2 regions of the Streptomyces macrosporus genome follow, and region 2 is predicted to be linked to the other one. Evidence: riboswitches for the same ligand, from Rfam matches in the RefSeq annotation. Region 2 holds a riboswitch; the other holds the start of a gene.
The links. A riboswitch is a leader RNA that binds a small molecule or an ion and turns the genes downstream of it on or off. The one in region 2 is predicted to bind thiamine pyrophosphate.

Region 1 (5,491 bases), on a different contig from region 2:
GCTGGGCGCCGGGGAGGCCGACGAGGTCCAGCAGTTCGGCGACCCGCTTCTCCGCCTCCTCGCGCGGGGTTCCGCGCATGCGCGGCCCGAAGGCGACGTTGCCGCCGACGTCGCGGGTGGGGAAGAGCTGGTGGTCCTGGAACATCAACCCCACCCCGCGGCGGTGCGGCGCGACGCCCCGCTGGTCGCGGCCGTCGAGCAGCACGCGCCCGGCGTCCGGCTCCCGCAGTCCGGCGACGGCCCGCAGCAGCGTGGACTTGCCGCTGCCGGAGGGGCCGAGGACGCAGACGATCTCGTGTTCGGCGACGTCCAGGTCCACCGCGTCCAGGGCCGTGCGGTCGCCGAAGCGCACGGTGACCGCCTCCAGTCGCAGCGACGCCATCTCTACAGCTCTCCCGATCGGTCGGTGCGGACGCTCTCCAGCGCCAGCAGGGTGGCCGCGCACACCAGCATCAGGACGGTGCTGAGCGCCATCGCCTGGCCGTAGTTGGCCTCTCCGGCGCGGCCCAGGAGGCGGGCGACGGCGACGGGCAGGGTGGGCGCGTCGGCGCGGGCGATGAAGACGGTGGCGCCGAACTCCCCCAGGGAGACGGCGAAGGCGAAGCCCGCCGCGACCAGCAGGGACCGCCGCACCAGCGGCAGGTCGACCTCGCGCCACACCCGCGGCGGCGAGGCGCCCAGCACGGCGGCGGCCTCGCGCAGCCGGTGGTCCACGGCCCGCAGCACCGGCAGCAGGGTCCGCACGACGAACGGCACGCCGACCAGGGCCTGGGCCAGCGGCACCAGGATCCACGACGAGCGCAGGTCCAGCGGGGGCTCGTCGAGGGCGACGAGGAAGCCGAAGCCGACGGTGACGGCCGAGGTGCCCAGCGGCAGCATCAGCAGCGCGTCGAAGCCGCGCACCAGCCGTCCGACCCGGCGGCCCGACTCGGGGAGGGTGAGCGCGACGGCGGCCAGGCCGCCGACGGCGAGGGCGACGCAGGTGGCGACGGCGGCGTAGGCGAGGGAGTTGCCGATCGCCTCCAGCGGGGCGACCGTGAACGTCCCGCCGTCGGCCGAGGCCAGGGCGCGGTAGTGGGCCAGGCCGTAGCCGTCGGGCCCGTTCAGGGAACGTTCGACGAGCACCGCGAGCGGGGTGACCAGCAGCACGGCGATCTGGACCAGGACGGCCACCAGCAGCGCCCACTGGCGTGCCCCGCGCGGGCGGCGGGCGGTGCCGGCGGCGTCGACCAGTCCCCGGGTGCCCCGGTGCCGGCGGACGGTGCGGGCGTGGACGGCCAGCAGGGCGGCCACCGCGGCGAACTGCACCAGGGTCAGGACGGCGGCGGTGGGCAGGTCCAGCAGGTGGGCGGTCTGCCGGTAGATCTCCACCTCCAGGGTGGCGTAGCGGGGGCCGCCGAGGATCTGGACGACGCCGAAGGAGGTGAAGGTGAACAGGAAGACCGTCAGGGCGGCGGCGGCCACGGCGGGGGCCAGCGCCGGGAGCGTCACGGTGCGCCAAGCGGCCCAGCGGCTCGCGCCGAGCACCCGCGCGGCCTCCTCCTGGCGGGGGTCGAGCTGCGCCCACAGCCCTCCGACGACGCGGACCACCACGGCGTAGTTGAAGAAGACGTGGGCGAGCAGGATCGCGGCGGGGCCGGTGACCGGCGGCAGTCCCCACTCCTGGAGCAGCCCGCCGCGGCCCAGCAGTCCCAGGAACGCCGAGCCGACGACGACGGTGGGCAGCACGAACGGCACGGTGACGATCGCGCGCACCACCCGCCGGCCGGGGAAGTCGTAGCGGGCCAGGACGTAGGCGCCGGGCAGGGCCGTCAGGACGGTCAGGACGGTGGAGGCCGCCGCCTGCCAGAGCGTGAACCACAGCACGCCCCCGATGCCGGGGTCGGTGAGCACCTCGGCGAACCGCTCCGGGTGCCAGCGCCCGCCGTCGTACAGGCCGCGGGCGGTGATGGCGGCGACGGGGTAGGCGAAGAACAGCGCGAGGAACACGGCGGGCACGGCCATCAGGGCGAGCCGGACGGCCGCGCCGCGCGCTCCGCTCCCCGTGCCGGGGCCGCTCCTCACCTCACGACGAGCGAGGTCCACGTCTCGACCCACGCCTCACGGTTCTCGGCGATCCTCTCCGGGGCCATGGTGTGGGGGTCGGGGACCGTCTCGCCGTACTCGGTGAACACCTCGGGCAGCTCGGTGCCCTCGCGGACGGGGTTGACGAACATCTGCAGCGGCATGTCCTCCTGAAAGGTCTCGCTCACCAGGAAGTCCAGCAGCGCCTTGCCGCCCTCGGGGTTGTCCGCGCCGGAGAGGAGTCCGGCGAACTCGATCTGCCGGAAGCAGGTGCCGGTCGCCACTCCGGTGGGGGCCTGCTTCGGCGCGGGGTCGGCGTCGAGGACCTCGGCGGGCGGGCTGGAGGCGTAGGAGACGACCAGCGGCCGGTCGCCGCCGTTCTCGCCGCCGGCGGAGCCGGAGAAGCGGTCGTAGTACGCCTGCTCCCAGCCGTCGACGACCTCGACGCCGTTGGCCCTCAGCTTCTTCCAGTACGCCTCCCATCCCCCAGAGGCTTCGCCTCGGGCGGTGCCCCCGTCCCCGTACTCGGCGACGGTGGCGAGCAGGAAGCCCAGGCCGGGCGAGGAGGTGGCGGCGTTCTCGACGACCAGGAGGTCCTTGTACTCCGGCTCGACGAGGTCGTCCAGGGTCTTCGGGGGTTCGATGCCGCGCTTCTCGAACCAGGCGCGGTCGTAGTTGACGCAGACGTCGCCGGTGTCGACGGGGGTGACGCGGTGCTTCTCGCCGTCGAGTCGGTACTCGGCGGGTATCTTCTCCAGCCCCTCGGCCTCGTACGGTGTGAACAGGCCGTTCTCCAGGGCCCGGGAGAGGAGGGTGTTGTCGACGCCGAAGAAGACGTCGCCCTGCGGGTCGTCCTTGGAGAGGATCGCCTGGTTGAGGGCCGAGCCGGCGTCGCCGCCGCTCAGCACCTTCACCGTGTGGCCGGTCTCCTCGGTGAACTTCTCCAGCACCTCGTCGGAGGCCGCGAAGGAGTCGTGGGTGACCAGGGTGACGGTCTTCTTCTCCTCGCCCTCGTCGGACGGCTGCGAGCCGCCGCAGGCGGTCAGGGCGGAGACGGTGAGCGTGCCGAGGACGGCGACGCCGAGGGCGCGCCGGAATGTCGTGACCACGGTGTGTTGACTCCCTACGCCGGTACTAACCGGATCAGGTTCGAGGGTCTGCGGCTCACCGGCCGGTCCGCGGGACCGGGACGGCGACACCGCACTCTCAGCGCTGTACGCGCTCCCCTGTCGGTATGTCGATTCTGTGTGCGATCGCTACGGTACCAGGGCCGCCCGCGCCGTCAGCGCTCGGTGGCGGCGAGCTGTCCGCAGGCTCCGTCGATCTCCTGCCCGCGGGTGTCGCGGACGGTCACCGGCACGCCGTGCGCCTCCAGCGCCTGGACGAAGGCCCGCTCGTCCTCGGGCCGGGAGGCGGTCCACTTCGAGCCGGGCGTGGGGTTGAGGGGGATGAGGTTGACGTGCGCCCTCTTCCCCGCCAGCAGCCGCCCGAGGAGGTCGCCCCGCCACGCCTGGTCGTTGATGTCGCGGATCATGGCGTACTCGATGGAGACCCGGCGGCCGGACTTCTCGGCGTACTCCCAGGCGGCGCCGAGGACCTCGCGGACCTTCCACCGGGTGTTGACCGGCACCAGGGTGTCGCGCAGTTCGTCGTCGGGGGCGTGCAGGGAGACGGCCAGCCGGCACTTGAAGCCCTCGTCGGCGAGGCGGTGGATCGCCGGGACCAGCCCGACGGTGGACACGGTGATCCCCCGCTGGGACAGGCCCATGCCGTCGGGCTCGGGGTCGGTGAGGCGGCGGATGGCGCCGACGACCCGCTGGTAGTTGGCCAGCGGCTCGCCCATCCCCATGAAGACGATGTTCGACAGCCGCGCCGGTCCTCCGGGCACCTCGCCGTCGCGCAGGGCGCGCATGCCCTCGACGATCTGGTGGACGATCTCGGCGGTGGACAGGTTGCGGTCCAGCCCGGCCTGCCCGGTGGCGCAGAAGGGGCAGTTCATGCCGCATCCGGCCTGCGAACTGACGCACATCGTCACCCGGTCCGGGTAGCGCATCAGCACGGACTCCACCAGCGTCCCGTCGTGCAGCCGCCACAGCGTCTTGCGGGTGGCGCCGTCGTCGCAGGTGACGTGCCGCACCACGGTCATCAGCTCGGGCAGCAGTTCGGCGGCCAGCCTCCCGCGCGCGGCGGCCGGGATGTCGGTCCAGGCGGCGGGGTCGGTGGCGCCGCGGGCGAAGTAGTGCCGCGAGAGCTGCTGGGCGCGGAAGGGCTTCTCGCCGATGGCGGCGACCGCCTCGCGGCGCTCGGCGGGCGTGAGGTCGGCGAGGTGCCGCGGCGGCTTGGCGGCCCCGCGCGGCGCGACGAAGGTGAGTTCTCCGGGTGCAGGCATGGTCCGTCCAGTGTCGCAGATCGACTCCGACGGCCCGGGCCGGAGCAGGGAGACGGTGGTCACCCCCGGCCGTCCTCCGCCGCCGCCGTCGGCCACCCTCGCACGGCCCGGAGACGGCCCGGAGCATCCCCGCCAGACGGCCACACCGGGCTCGAACACTGCTGGAGAGGACAGGCATTCGACCCTGAGTCGACCGGGCGGATCACTCACCGGTCTTGGCGCCTTGTGGATGAGCCTGGCGGTCTGTCCGCGTGAAGCGCCCCAGAGAGGACGATGCCGCGTGGACGGCCGTCTCAAGTCCGGGCTGCACGTCGCGCTCCGCGTCGCCGGCCAGGAAAACCGTCGGAGCGAGGGTTCGCCCGTGGCTCACGGGCACTCGCAGCCGCTGCCGCTCGACCGGAACGTGAACGGCTGTGGCCGGGTGCGATAGCCCAAGCCCTGCGGCAGCGGTCGCTTACAGCCCGCCGCCCTGCTCTCGCACTGTCTGGTGGTTGCGGCTGCCCGCTGTGCGATCCCTTCCATGCGACTGACGAACGCGCGGTCCTCGAGCTCGCACTTCATGCTCTGCCGCTGCGGCCGGCTCGCGAACTTCGGTCGATGGTCGAACCGCTCGACGCGCTCTACGTATCACGAAGCCGGCCGGACCCGTTCGCCTCTCCCGATGATGGTTGGTGGGCCCGCCGGTGCTGGGGCTGAACCCCGGAACGGGCGCCGACGTCGACGAGCGGGAGATCTTGAAAACCGTCGTGGCGGCGACACCACCGTGGGTTCAAATCCCACAGCCCCCACACTTCAACGGCCCCTGACCAGCATCAACGGTCGGGGACCCTTGCCGTTCCCCCTACCCGCCGGTGACCGCCGTTCCCCGTGGTTCCCCGCTCGATGGGGCGCGGAGGGGACACGGTCGCCAGTCGACTTGCTTCCGACGAACGTGGATTTTCGCCTCGGTTCGAGAATTGGCTCGTAGGGCAGGCTCAGAACGCACCGCTTCCCCAAGGCTGCTTGTTGCCGCCAATACGGCATCCAGAGCTTCTCGTG
Region 2 (5,491 bases):
TGCGCTCGCCGCGGCCGGGGTCGGTGGCGATGACCCGTCCCCTCTCCACGGTCTCGCTGTAGTCCCGGGCGATCCTCCAGTCCAGCCCGGCCTCCTCGACGGCCCTCTTGGCCTCGGCCTCGGTCATGGAGAGCACACCGGGGGTCCGGGTGAACTGGCCGGAGTTGACGTACCACACGCCCAGGCCCACGCCCAGGAGCAGCAGGACGGCCGCGACCACCGCCGGCGCCGAGCGGCGCCCGCGCGAGCCGGCCCGCGGCCGTCCGGCCGAGCCGTCGGCCGGGCGCGGCGGCGCGGGCAGCACGCTGGTGTGGTGCGTGGCGCCGGCGTCCGGCGGGACCGCGGACGCGCGGCGCGGAAGGACGGTGGTGCGATCCTCGGAGCCGACGGGCGCGCCGGCCGGATCGGGGGCCGCGGCCGGGGGCACGGCGTCGAGCTGCTCGTCGGTCAGCGACTGCCGCACCGCGCGGACCTCGGCCAGCAGCCCGACGGCGTCGGTCGGACGCCGCTCGGGGTCGCGGGCGGCGGTACGGGCCACCAGGTCGTCCAGCGCGGCGGCCAGGCCGGGGACGGCGGCGGACGGGGGCGGCACGTCCTCGTGCAGGTGCTGGTAGAGCACCTGGGCCGGGGTGCCGCCGGGGTGCGGCTTGGCGCCGGTCAGCATCTCGTACAGCACCACGCCGCACGCGTAGACGTCGGCCCGGGCGTCGGCGGTGCCGTGCTCGATCTGCTCGGGGGCGAGGTAGGAGACGGTGCCCATCACCGAACCGGTGGAGACGGAGGTCTGCTGGTCCACGGCCCGCACCAGGCCGAAGTCGGCGACCTTCACCCGCCCGTCGTCCCCTATCAGGACGTTCTCCGGCTTCACGTCGCGGTGCACCAGCCCCGCCAGGTGGGCGGCGCCCAGCGCGGCGAGCACCGCCTCCAGGATCTCCAGGGCGGCGCGCGGCCGGAGGGCGCCGCGCTCGCGCAGGACGTCGCGCAGCGTGCAGCCCTCGACGTACTCCATCGCCAGGTAGACGTAGCCGCCGTCGGAGCCCTGGTCGAAGACCCCCACCACGTTGGGGTGCGCCAGGCGCGCGGCCGACTTCGCCTCCCGGATGAACCGCTCGACGAACGAGGCGTCGGTCGCCAGGGAGGGGTGCATCACCTTCAGGGCGAGCACCCGGTCGAGCCGGGTGTCCAGGGCCCGGTAGACCGTGGCCATGCCGCCGACGGCGATGCGCGCTTCCACGCGGTACCGGCCGTCGAGCACGTGCCCGATCAAGGGGTCCTGGAGGGTCGTGTCCACGGCCCAGAGTCTACGAGCCGCCGTCCCCGCCGCCGCCCGCGCCGGCCGCAGGCGCACCGGAACGGTGCCGAACGGTGACGAAACCGCGGCACCGGTGCGACACGGGAAGCGCCGCCCCCACCGCCCGGCCCCCCGTGGCGGGGCCGTCCGTCACCCGAACGCCGGCCGCTCCGGATCGAGGTCGGCCATCCCCTCCGTCGGCGAGGACGCCAGCGCGAAGTGCCGGCGCGGGATGCGGCCCGCCCGGTACGCCAGCCGTCCCGCCTCCACCGCGTGCCGCATCGCCTCGGCCATCAGCACCGGCTCCTGGGCGCGGGTGACCGCCGAGGCCAGCATCACCGCGGCGCAGCCCAGCTCCATGGCGAGCGAGACGTCCGAGGCGGTGCCCGCGCCCGCGTCGAGGATGACCGGGACGGACGCCCGCTCGACGATCAGCCGGAAGTTGTGCGGGTTGCGGATGCCCAGGCCCGAGCCGATGGGCGAGCCCAGCGGCATGATCGCCGCGCAGCCCACGTCCTCCAGCCTCCGGGCCAGGACGGGGTCGTCGTTGGTGTACGGCAGGACGGTGAAGCCGTCGTCCACCAGCGTCTCGGCGGCCTCCAGCAGCTCCACCGGGTCGGGCAGCAGGGTGCGCTCGTCGGCGACGACCTCCAGCTTGACCCAGTCGGTGCCCAGCGCCTCGCGGGCCAGCCGGGCGGTGAGCACGGCCTCGCCGGCGGTGAAGCAGCCGGCGGTGTTGGGCAGCACGCGGATGTCGTGCCGCTCCAGCACCGACAGCACCGACCCCCGCACGGTGGGGTCCACGCGCCGCATCGCGACGGTGGTCAGCTCGGTGCCCGAGGCGACCAGCGCCTTCTCCAGGACGTCCAGGCTGGGCGCGCCGCCCGTGCCCATGATGAGCCGGGAGGCGAAGGTGGTGTCGCCGATGGTGAGCGGATCGTCGGCCATGGTCGGTTCAGCCTCCCTGGACTGCGGTCAGGACCTCGACGCGGTCGCCGTCGCCGAGGGGCGTCCGCGGCCACCGCCCGCGCGGTACGACCGTCTCGTTGACGGCCGCGGCGACGCCCGTGGACGCGGTGGTGAGGGTCGCCACGAGCCGGTCGAGGGTGAGGCCGGCCGCGACCTCGCGGGGCTCGCCGTTGACGTGGATGGTGACGTGGGTGCTCATGCGGGGCTCTCCTGGAGCGTGCGGTCGAAGCGCCGGGGGGTGAAGGGACGGATCTCCTCGGGGACGTCCCCGGTGGTCAGGGTCTCGGCCAGGGCGTCGCCGGTGATCGGGGTGAGCAGCACCCCGTTGCGATGGTGGCCGGTGGCCAGGTGCAGGCCGGGCAGGGCGGTCGGACCGAGCAGCGGCGCGTTGTCGGGGGAGCCGGGGCGCAGCCCCGCCCGCGTCTCCACCAGCGGCAGCTCGGTGATGCCGGGCACCAGCTCGTGCGCGTCGCGCAGCAGCTCGTAGACGCCGCCCGCGGTCACCGTGGTGTCCCAGCCCAGCTCCTCGCTGGTGGCGCCGAGCACCAGCTCGCCGTCCGCGCGCGGCACCAGGTAGACGTGGCCGCCGCGGACCAGCGCCCGCACGGTGCGGGAGAGGAAGGGCGCGTACGCCGGCGGGACGCGCAGCCGCAGGATCTGGCCCTTGACCGGACGCACCGGCGGCAGCACCTCCTCGGGCACCCCCGCCAGCCGCCCGCTCTCGCTGCCGGCCGCCACCACCACCCGGTCGGCCTCCACCGTGGTGCCGTCCGCCAGGACCGCCCCCGCCGCCCGGTCGCCGGCGACCGCCAGCCGTTCGGCCCGCCGCCGGACGAAGACCACCCCGGCGCGTTCGCAGGCGGTCAGCAGCGCGGCCGTCAGCCGCCGGGGATCGGTCTGGTGGTCGCCGTCCACGCGCAGCCCGCCGCGCACCCCCGGGGCGAGCATCGGCTCCAGGCGGCGGCACTCCCGGCCGGTCAGCCACGTCGAGTCCAGTCCGCAGCGCCGGTGGAGCGCGTGCAACTCCCGCAGGTGGGCGCGGTCGTCGGCGTCCAGGGCGACGGCGAGGGTGCCGCAGGCGCGGTAGCCGATCTCCCGGCCGGACGCCTCCTCCAGCTCGGCCGCGAAGGCCGGATAGCGGCGCGCGGAGGCGAGGTTGAGGGCGAGCAGGGCCTCCTCGCCGTAGTGCAGTTCGGTGACGGCCGCCAGCATCCCGGCCGCGACCCCCGCCGCCCCGCCGCCCGGCTCCGGGTCGACGACCGTGACCTCCGCGCCCCGCTGAGCGGTCCGCCAGGCCGTGACCAGCCCGATCACGCCACCGCCGATGATCACCACGCGCATGGGCGTCGCGCCCCTCCCTTCGCCGGCATGACCCGGATCAGGTTCGTACGGTCGGAGGCCGCGCAAGCCTCCCTCTCAGCCCGGTGCGCCGGGCTCCCGCGAGTTCGTCCCTCGATTCGCCGCTCACCCTACTGTGGGCCCCGGCGCGGCAGAAGGGGAGCCCGGACGGATCGGGTCCGGGCGAGGCCCGCGGGGAATCCGGTGCGCGCTCCCCGGGGCCCCGCCGACCTCCTAGAGTGATCGCGTGAGCGTGCGAACCGAGCAGAGCGGGCAGCGGGTCCTCGTCGTCGGAGCCGGGCCGGCCGGGGTGCAGACCGCCGTGCAACTGCGCGAGCAGGACTGGCCCGGGACGATCACCGTGGTCGGCGCCGAACCGCACCGGCCCTACGACCGGCCGCCGCTGTCCAAGGCGGTGCTGACGGGCAAGGCCGCCGACTCCGCCTTCGACGTCGACTTCGACGCGCTCGGCGTCGAGCTGCTCCTGGGGCGCAACGCCACCGGGCTGCGCACCGGCGACCACGAGGTGGACACCGACGCCGGACCGCTGCCGTACGACCACCTGGTCCTCGCCACCGGCGCCGAGCCGATCCCCCTGCCCGGCGCCGAGAGCGGGCTGGTGCACCTGCTGCGCACCCTCGACGACGCCGAGCGGCTGCGTCCGGTGCTCGACGCCCGGCAGCACGTGGTGGTGGTCGGGGCGGGCTGGATCGGCGCGGAGTTCGCCACCGCCGCCCGCGAGGCGGACTGCCCGGTGACGGTGGTCGAGGCCGCCGACCGGCCGCTGGCCGGGGCGCTGCCGCCCGAGGTCGCGGAGCACATGCGCCGCTGGTACGAGGAGGCCGGCGTCGACCTGCTCACCGGGCGCGCCGTCACCGGTGTGCGGGTCGGCGCCGCGCACCCGCGCGTGGTGGAGCTCGCCGACGGCTCGTCGCTGCCCGCCCGGGCCGTGGTGGCCGGGGTCGGCGCGCGTCCGGCCACCGGCTGGCTGGCGGGCTCGGGCGTGGCGCTGGGCGAGGACGGCGCGGTGCTCGCCGACGAGCGGCTGCGCACGTCCGCCCCCGACGTGTACGCCGTCGGCGACTGCGCCTCCTTCCCCTCCGCCCGCTACGGCCGCCGGCTGCTGGTGCACCACTGGGACAACGCGCTCCAGGGACCCCGCACGGTCGCCTCGCTGCTGGTGGTGGGCGAGGCCGAGACACCGCCGTACGACCCGGTGCCGTACTTCTGGTCCGAGCAGTTCGGCCGTTTCGTCCAGTACGTCGGCCACCACGACGACCGCGACGAGCTGCTGTGGCGCGGCGATCCGCAGGGCGCGTCCTGGTCGGTGTGCTGGCTGCGCGACGGCGCGCTGAACGCGCTGCTGGCGGTGGGACGGCCGCGCGACGTCGCCCAGGGCCGGAAGCTGATCGAACGCGCGGCCGTACTCGACCCGGCGCGGGCGGCCGACCCGACCGTTCCCCTGAAGAGCGCCGTGCGCTAGTGACTGTCGGTGCGAGGTGGCAGGCTTGTGCCGTGACCGAGATTGACGCGAAGACCGATGCTCTCGTCCCGGCCTGGCTCACCCTCCCCGACGTCGCCGAGCGGCTCGGCGTCGAGGTGACGCGCGTGCGGCAGCTGATCAAGGAGGGTCAGCTCATCGCGGTGCGCCGCGGCGAGAACAAGGTGCTCCAGGTGCCGGCCGACTTCATCGGCGAGGGTCGGATCGTGAAGGGGCTGTCCGGGACGATCACCCTGCTCAAGGACGACGGCTTCAGTGACGAGGAGATGCTGGAGTGGCTGTTCACCCCTGACGACACCCTGCCCGGCACCCCGGCGCAGGCACTGCGCGAGAATCGCGGGACCGAGGTGAAGCGCCGGGCCCAGGCGCTCGCCGTCTGACCCGCCCCGCCG

Region 1: another riboswitch for thiamine pyrophosphate. It lies ahead of ABD335_RS23735 (thiamine ABC transporter substrate-binding protein); the one in region 2 lies ahead of thiO (glycine oxidase ThiO).

The regions. Positions count from the first base shown of each region.
Region 1 is NZ_BAAASZ010000032.1:57,760-63,250, reverse strand. Features, by position in the region: gene ABD335_RS23745 (ABC transporter ATP-binding protein) at 1-382, opposite strand, end outside; gene ABD335_RS23740 (ABC transporter permease) at 385-2,004, opposite strand; gene ABD335_RS23735 (thiamine ABC transporter substrate-binding protein) at 2,061-3,173, opposite strand; TPP riboswitch at 3,168-3,302, opposite strand; gene rlmN (dual-specificity RNA methyltransferase RlmN) at 3,347-4,453, opposite strand.
Region 2 is NZ_BAAASZ010000020.1:588,031-593,521, forward strand. Features, by position in the region: gene pknB (Stk1 family PASTA domain-containing Ser/Thr kinase) at 1-1,291, opposite strand, end outside; gene ABD335_RS14640 (thiazole synthase) at 1,442-2,239, opposite strand; gene thiS (sulfur carrier protein ThiS) at 2,247-2,459, opposite strand; gene thiO (glycine oxidase ThiO) at 2,456-3,601, opposite strand; TPP riboswitch at 3,613-3,704, opposite strand; gene ABD335_RS14655 (NAD(P)/FAD-dependent oxidoreductase) at 3,846-5,081, shown strand; gene ABD335_RS14660 (Rv2175c family DNA-binding protein) at 5,114-5,479, shown strand.